DNA from 2 places in the Streptomyces sp. NPDC007971 genome. Region 2 is predicted to be linked to the other one. Evidence: riboswitches for the same ligand, from Rfam matches in the RefSeq annotation. Region 2 holds a riboswitch; the other holds the start of a gene.
The links. Region 2 has a riboswitch for cyclic di-AMP ahead of ACFZCP_RS27285 (transglycosylase SLT domain-containing protein). Riboswitches for the same ligand answer to the same signal wherever they lie in the genome.

Region 1: it holds a riboswitch for cyclic di-AMP, as region 2 does, so the genes downstream of both, ACFZCP_RS06375 (transglycosylase family protein) here and ACFZCP_RS27285 (transglycosylase SLT domain-containing protein) in region 2, are expected to answer to the same signal.

Annotation. Positions count from the first base shown of each region.
Region 1 is NZ_JBIBJK010000002.1:566,391-570,281, reverse strand. Features, by position in the region: gene eno (phosphopyruvate hydratase) at 1-1,013, opposite strand, end outside; gene ACFZCP_RS06375 (transglycosylase family protein) at 1,355-2,068, opposite strand; cyclic di-AMP (ydaO/yuaA leader) riboswitch at 2,073-2,245, opposite strand; gene ACFZCP_RS06370 (transglycosylase family protein) at 2,428-3,525, opposite strand; gene ACFZCP_RS06365 (cytochrome P450) at 3,692-3,891, opposite strand, start outside.
Region 2 is NZ_JBIBJK010000013.1:191,044-194,934, forward strand. Features, by position in the region: gene ACFZCP_RS27275 (carboxymuconolactone decarboxylase family protein) at 1-116, shown strand, start outside; gene ACFZCP_RS27280 (HAD family hydrolase) at 181-993, shown strand; gene ACFZCP_RS27285 (transglycosylase SLT domain-containing protein) at 1,026-1,514, opposite strand; cyclic di-AMP (ydaO/yuaA leader) riboswitch at 1,518-1,717, opposite strand; gene ACFZCP_RS27290 (polyprenyl synthetase family protein) at 2,248-3,258, shown strand; gene ACFZCP_RS27295 (outer membrane lipoprotein carrier protein LolA) at 3,541-3,891, shown strand, end outside.

The DNA of each region.
Region 1 (3,891 bases), on a different contig from region 2:
ACCTTGACCAGCAGGGCGTTGGCGGTGCCCTCCTCGATGCCGCGGGCCAGACGCTCCGGGTTGGTGACGAACAGGTCGTCGCCGACCAGCTGGACCTTGTCGCCGAGCTTGTCGGTGATGACCTTCCAGCCGGCCCAGTCGTCCTCGAACAGCGGGTCCTCGATGGAGACGAGCGGGTAGGCCGCCACCAGTTCCTCGTAGTACTCGGTCATCTCGGCGGCCGAGCGGGACTTGCCCTCGAACTCGTACTTGCCGTCCTTGTAGAACTCGGACGCGGCGACGTCGAGCGCGAGCGCGATCTGCTCGCCGGGGACGTAGCCGGCCTGCTTGACGGCCTCGAGGATGAGGTCGAGGGCCTCGCGGTTGGAGCCGAGGTTCGGGGCGAAGCCGCCCTCGTCGCCGAGACCGGTGGACAGGCCCTTGCTCTTCAGGACCTTCTTGAGGGTGTGGTAGACCTCGGTGCCCCAGCGCAGGGCCTCGGAGAAGGACTCCGCGCCGATCGGGGCGATCATGAACTCCTGGATGTCCACGTTGGAGTCGGCGTGCGAGCCGCCGTTCAGGATGTTCATCATCGGCACCGGCAGCAGGTGCGCGTTCGGGCCGCCCAGGTAGCGGAAGAGCGGCAGGTCGCTGGCCTCGGAGGCGGCGTGGGCGACGGCGAGGGAGACACCCAGGATGGCGTTGGCGCCGAGGGAGCCCTTGTTGTCGGTGGCGTCCAGGTCGAACATGGCCTGGTCGATCAGGCGCTGCTCGGTGGCGTCGTAGCCGACCAGCTCCGGGCCGATCTGCTCGATGACGGCGAGGACGGCCTTCTCCACGCCCTTGCCCTGGTAGCGGTTCGGGTCACCGTCGCGCAGCTCGATGGCCTCGAAGGCACCGGTGGAGGCGCCGGACGGGACGGCGGCACGACCCGTGCTGCCGTCGTCGAGGCCGACCTCGACCTCGACCGTGGGGTTGCCTCGGGAGTCCAGGATTTCCCGGGCTACGACGACGTCGATGGACGGCACGAGCATCTCCTTCATGGATGTGACGCTGGTTGTGCGGGGCGGGTGCGCCTTGCGACTAGAGCCTAACCGTCCCGGGGGCGTCGGCCATCGACCGACCGCCCCGTGGACAGGGAGACGGTACCTATTGTTCACCCTCGGAACAAAGAGGCTTCCGGATGAGGTCCGGCTGAAGAGTGGGGAAACGGAGCGGCGAGCCGGGCCGGGAGAACAAACAACCCCGCCCCGGCGCGTACGGGGGAACACGCGCCGGGGCGGGGAGCCCGTGGGGACGGGGGGTGACCCTCACGAGGCCTTCGGAATGGGGGCCGGCCTTGTGAGAGCGCTGTGGTTCCGGTGGGAACCCGGTGTCACTTCAGGTGCAGCTGCTGACCCGGGTAGATGAGGTTGGCGTCCTCGACGATGTCCTTGTTCAGCTCGAACAGCTTCTGCCAGCCGCCCTTGACGCCGTGCTTCTCGGCGATGGTGCTGAGGGTGTCGCCCTTGACGACCTTGTACTCGCCGTCGCCCTTCTTGACCTTCTTGCCGGTCGGGGTGGTGACGGTCTTGCTCGGGGCCGGGCGCTCGGCCGAGCGGGAGGCGGCCTGCGTGTCGGTGGAGCGCGAGGTCGTGCTCGGCGCGGCGGGCTTCGCCGGGGCGGGCTTCGCCGGGGCGCTCTTCGACTCGGTGGTGGGGGCGGAGCCGCCGTAGGGGGTGCTGGACAGCCCCGTGCCGCACACCGGCCAGGCGCCCTTGCCCTGGGCGGCGAGGACCTTCTCGGCGACGGCTATCTGCTGCGCCTTGGTGGCCTGGTTGGCCTGCGCGGCGTAGGCGGTGCCGCCGTACGCGGCCCAGGTGGAGGCGGAGAACTGCAGGCCGCCGTAGTAGCCGTTGCCGGTGTTGATGGACCAGTTGCCGCCGGCCTCGCACTGGGCGACCGCGTCCCACTCGGAGGCGGTGGCGGCGGAGGCGTTGCCGGCCGCCATCAGCGGGGCGGCGACGACGGCGCCGGTGACACCGGCGAGCGCGATGACCCGGGTGGCCTTGGACGGACGACGGTGCTTGCCCTTGCCGGAAAACAGCATGGATCGATCCCCTCACCGACGCCTGCGAGGTGAGCTGTCGGGTTCGGGCCGGTTGAGTTGCCCGGCCGCACCTCCTGGAGAGGCACGGCTTCACCCCCAGCCGGTTCCAGCAGTCTCAACTGCCGGGCCCGGCACTTACCTTGGGTCCCCCGCTCCTGCCTACGGCGCATGACGCGACGACTGTTCCCGGGCAACCGCTGGCAGGACTCGGCGTTGCGACTGCCGGGGCTCGTGGTGACGAGCGGCCTCGACCGTAGCCATGCGCTCGGCGGAATTTCAAAGACGATCAGGGCTTCTGAGACTCATCCCACACTTTCGCCAAACCGGACATTAGGCATGAAGCGGGGCGCCAACTCCCGCTACTTTCCGCCCTTTTCCGCACCGATATTCAGGGTCTGACCGGGAGTGATGTCGTTCGGGTCGGCGCCGATGGCCTTCTTGTTCTCGGCATACAGGCCGCACCATCCGCCGTCGACGTCAAGGGAGTCGGCGATGGAGACGAGGGTGTCGCCCTCACGAACGGTGTAGGTGCTCGCGTCACGGGAGGCGTGACGGCCCAAGGAGGCATCGCTCCGACCGTCTGTGGTCGCGCTTTCGTCCGCGCTCCCGCCGCGGTGACGTCCGCCGCTGCTGAGCGCGCCGGTGTCGACCAGGCTCCAAGAGCCATCGATCTGCCCGGAATTGTCCGGGTCTTCTCCGGCGGGGTCCGCGGTGGGCGAGTCGCCCCCCTGCTCGCCCTGAGAGCCGGGCGAGGAGGATTTGTCGGACTTGGGGGTTTCATCGGTCTTGTCGGAGCCATCGGAACCGGCTTGCTTACCGGTGCTCGGGGACGGCTTGGCGTGCGCACCCGAGGAGGAATCGGACGAGGGCGACGAAGACGATGAATCCGGCAGACCGGAAGAGTCGGAAGAATCGCCGGAGTCGGACGAGTGCTTGGACTGGGAGGAGTGGTCGGAGCCCTGGGCGTCCGAGCCCTGCGCGTCGGAGCCCTGCGCGTCCGAACCCTGCGCGTCGGAGCCCTGCGCGTCGGAGCCCTGCGCGTCGGAGTCGCCGAGGCCCGTGTCGACGTTCACGGAGCCGGAGTTGGAGGTCAGGCCGGAGAGCAGGGCGCAGGTGGCCCACGGGGTGGTGCCCCGGTCGGCAAGGATCTTCTCGGCGACGGCTATCTGCTGCGAACGGCTGGCCTGGTCGGCGCTGTAGGCGTACTCCGAGCCGCCGTACGCGTTCCAGTCGTCCTGGGATATCTGCAGGCCGCCGTAGTACCCGTTGCCGTTGTCCGCGCTCCACGAACCCCCGCTCTCGCACTGGGCCACCTTGTCCCATGTGGTGCCGTCGGCCGCGTTGGCGCTCGCGGCGCCGAGGAGCGGGATGGCGATGGCGGAGCCGGTCACTCCGGCCGCGACGAGGAGAGCCGGAGCCTGGCGGGGGCGACGGTGACGACCGTTCCCGGTGAGCATGCGGAAGCCTTTCGTGCGACAACGGGACCGGCGTGGCAGGTGAAGCTGGGCGCCACGCTGATGGGTGAACGTATAGGCAGACGATCACTTGTCACAAGTTAATGCCGCGTAGATCACGTGAAGATCACAAAATTGATGTCTGCCGGACGTGCCCGGGCGGGCGTGATCACGGGACGGGCGTGAACTCCACGGGCAGCGTGCGCAGACCGCGCATGATGAGCCCGCCGCGCCAGCGCAGGTCGGCCGGGTCGGCCGCGAGCCGCAGGTCGGGGAGGCGGGTGAGAAGGGTGGCGAGGGCGGTCTGGCCTTCCAGCCGGGCGAGGGGGGCACCGAGGCAGTAGTGGATGCCGTGGCCGTAGCCGAGAT
Region 2 (3,891 bases):
CCGACCACTTCGACGAGAAGCAGCTCTCCGCGCTGATCCTCACCGTCTCGCTCACCAACATGTTCAACCGGATCAACACCACCATCAAGGAGCCCGCGGGCACCACTTGGGGGTGAGAAGCAGACAAGTACGGGAACAGCAGGGTGAGTCGGTGGGCCGCACTGTCCGTATTCTCTGATCATGGCCGCACCCCCCGCTTACGCACTGATCGCCACGGACCTGGACGGGACACTGCTGCGCGGTGACGACACCGTCTCCGACCGGTCGCTGGCCGCGCTCGCGAGGGCGGTGCGATCCGGGGCCCGGCATCTGGTGGTGACGGGCCGCCCGGCCCCCCGGGTGCGGCCCCTGCTGGAGGACCTCGGGTGCACGGGGCTCGCGGTGTGCGGGCAGGGCGCGCAGGTCTACGACGCCGGAGCCGACCGTCTGCTGTGGTCGGTGCGCCTGGACCGGGAACTCGCCGAGACCGCGCTCGGCAAGATCGAGGCCGAGGTGGGGCAGGTCTGTGCCGCCGTCGACCAGGACGGCGTGGACGGGCTGACGCTGATCGAGCCGGGGTATCTGATGCCGCACCCGACCCTGCCCGCCGTGCGGGTCGGCCGCCGCGACGACCTGTGGTGCGAGCCCATCAGTAAGGTGCTGTTGCGCCATCACGCGCTGTCCGACGACGAGTTGGCGGCGGTCGCGCGTTCGGCGGTGGGCTCGCTGGCGACGGTCACGATGTCGGGGCCCGGGACCGTGGAACTCCAGCCCTGCGGTGTCACCAAGGCGACGGGGCTGGCGCTGGCCGCCGACCACCTGGGGATCCCCGCCGGCCGGGCCCTCGCCTTCGGAGACATGCCCAACGACATCCCGATGTTCGACTGGGCCGCGCACGGCGTCGCCATGGCCAACGCCCACCCCGAGCTCAAGGCCGTCGCCGACGAGGTCACCCTGACGAACGAGGACGACGGCATCGCCGTCGTCCTCGAAAGGCTGTTCCCGGCCGGCTGACCGGGACCAGCGGGGCCCGCCGCGGGCGCTCGTCAGTAGGCGCCGTTGACGTTGTCCATCGACCCGTAGCGGGCGGCCGCGTAGTTGCAGGCGGCGGTGATGTTCGCGACCGGGTCGTAGATGTCGAAGGACGTTCCGGCCACGTGGTACGCGTTGAACGTCGGGTCGATCACCTGGAGCAGGCCCTTGGACGGTATGCCCTTGGCGGCGTTGGAGTCCCACAGGTTGATGGCGTTCGGGTTGCCCGAGGACTCGCGGATGATGTTGCGGTGGATGCCGTTGTAGGTGCCCGGGATGTGCTTCTCGGCCATGATCGCGAGCGATTCGCGGATCCAGCCGTCGAGGTTGTTCGGGTACCCGGCGAGCGTGGTGGACGGCGTGGTGGCCGTGGGGGTGGCGGCGGAGGCGGTGGTCGCGCCGAAGAGAGGAAGGGCGAGTACGACAGCACCCGTGCCCGCGACGGCGAGCGTGCGCACGAGGCGGTCGGTGCGGGTGCGGAGGTGCTGAGCGGCAGCAGGCATGGCGTGGTCCCTCTCCGTCGCCTGCGAGGTGAGCTGTCGGGTTCGGGCTCGGGGAGCTGCCCGGCCGCGCCTCCTGGGAGGCACGACTACACCCCTAGCCGTTCCGGTGACGACATGTGCAGTTGCGCATGTGCCGGCCGGTCCGGCGGCTTACCTGGGTTCCCCCGCTCCTGCCGTACGAATGAGTTCGTCGATGGGTGATGTCAGACGCGGCAGGATTCGGCGTCCGCCTGACGTGCCGGAAGCTATGCGAGAGCAGATGTCCGGAACAAGTACCTGATTCACCCAACGCGCCAGTTGACCTTGGTCTGTCCCGTATGGGGTACTTGATCCTTTGCTGTTGCCAATCCTCAACTGGCCGGTACGGCAAGGGGAAACGCCGTTTGTTCCCGCTGGCTGGATATGGAGGCCCACGTGACCCAACTCACGAAATGGCAAACTGTATCAAATCAGACATGAGGGATTAGAGGGATTCGCTGGGCGTGCTGCAAAAGGAGTAATTCGCTCACGGCACGGTTCGCGACAAAACGGACGGGATCCTGTTAAGTCAATGGATATCTGTCCTTATCAGATGATCAGGAACATACCGGTCGTGATCCGATAGGGCCCGGGCTGGACCGGTGGGCGCTATCGGTGATCGAAACAGGACCGGATACGCTGACTTGAGTGATGGCAACGACCTATCGACAAACCGTGTAACCGCCAGCAGACACCAGCAGACAGGAGACCCCTCGTGACCGTCGTCGGGCCGTTCGGGCTGAGCGTGCGGGACCAGGCTCTGGAAGCCGATGTCCAGGCCGGATTGGCGGCTGTCGAGGAAGGCTTGCTCGAAGCCACCAAGAGCGAGGTCCCGTTCATCACGGAGGCCGCGCAGCACCTCGTACGGGCCGGTGGGAAGCGGTTCCGGCCGCTGCTCGTGATGCTCGCGGCGCAGTTCGGCGACCCGTACGCGCCCGGCGTCGTACCGTCGGCCGTCGTCGTGGAGCTGACCCATCTGGCCACGCTGTACCACGACGACGTCATGGACGAGGCGGCCGTGCGGCGCGGTGTGGACAGTGCCAACACGCGCTGGGGCAATTCGGTCGCGGTCCTCACCGGCGACTTCCTCTTCGCGCGCGCCTCCCAGATCCTCGCCGACCTCGGCCCCGAGGCGGTGCGGGTGCAGGCCCTCGCGTTCGAGAGGCTGGTCACCGGGCAGATCCTGGAGACCGCGGGTCCCTCGGACGGCCGCGATCCGGTCGAGCACTACCTGGACGTGCTCGGTGGCAAGACGGGATCGCTGGTGGCGGTCTCGTGCCGGTTCGGCGCGATGATGTCCGGCGCCGACGAGACGGTCGTCGACGTGCTCACCCAGTACGGCGAGCGGCTCGGGGTCGCCTTCCAGCTCGCGGACGACGTCCTGGACATCGCCTCCGACTCGCGCGAGTCCGGCAAGACCCCGGGAACCGACCTGCGCGAGGGCATCCCGACGCTGCCCGTGCTCCGGCTGCGCGAGCGGGCCGCCCGCCTCGGCCTGCCCGAGGACCTCGCGCTGTGCGAGCTGCTGGACTCCGACCTCAGCGACGACGCCCGGCACGCCGAGGCGCTCACCGCCCTGCGCGCGCACCCCGCCCTGGAGCAGGCCCGCCGGGACACCGTCCGGTACGCGGAGGAGGCGCGGGCCGCGCTGGCCCCGCTGCCGGAGTGCGACGCCAAGGCGTCGCTGACCGAGCTGTGCGACGCGGTGGTGCACCGGGCCGGCTGACCCCGGTGGTGCACCGGGCCGGCCGGCCCGGTGCGGCCTGTCCCCAACGAGTGTGAGGGCGGCGTCTTGCGCACGACCCCTACGGGTCGGGGGAGACGCCGCCCTGATGTGTCATACCGCAGGCGTACACGGAGTTGGCTCCGAGGTCTGACGCTTCCGCGCGGCCGATTTGGTCAGATGGAGACCACGGAAATCACCACTCCTCACCGATTCGGGTGAGAATGGCGGCTCAGGTGGACCAGCGTGGGGACAGCCGCCGCCGACGACGGAGGTAAGGCACAGATGGCACCGTACGAATCCGACGACGCAGCGGGCGCCGTACAGGACGAGGACCTGCGCTCCGGACGCCGCAAGGCCGCCCGGTACGTGGTCCCGGTCGCGGTGGTGGGGGTGGCTGCGGCCACGATCGGGCTGGTCCCGGCGCTCGCCGCCTCCGGTGACCCCGACCTGCCGAAGATCACCGCACAGCAGCTCATCGAGAAGATCGCCAAGTCCGACGTGCAGCAGATGTCCGGCACGGTGAAGATCAGCACCGACCTCGGCCTGCCGAACCTCGGCGGCCTGGAGAGCAGCCTGGCCTCGGGGGCGGCCCAGGGCCGCGACGGCTCCTCCGCCGACCCGACGTCCAAGCTC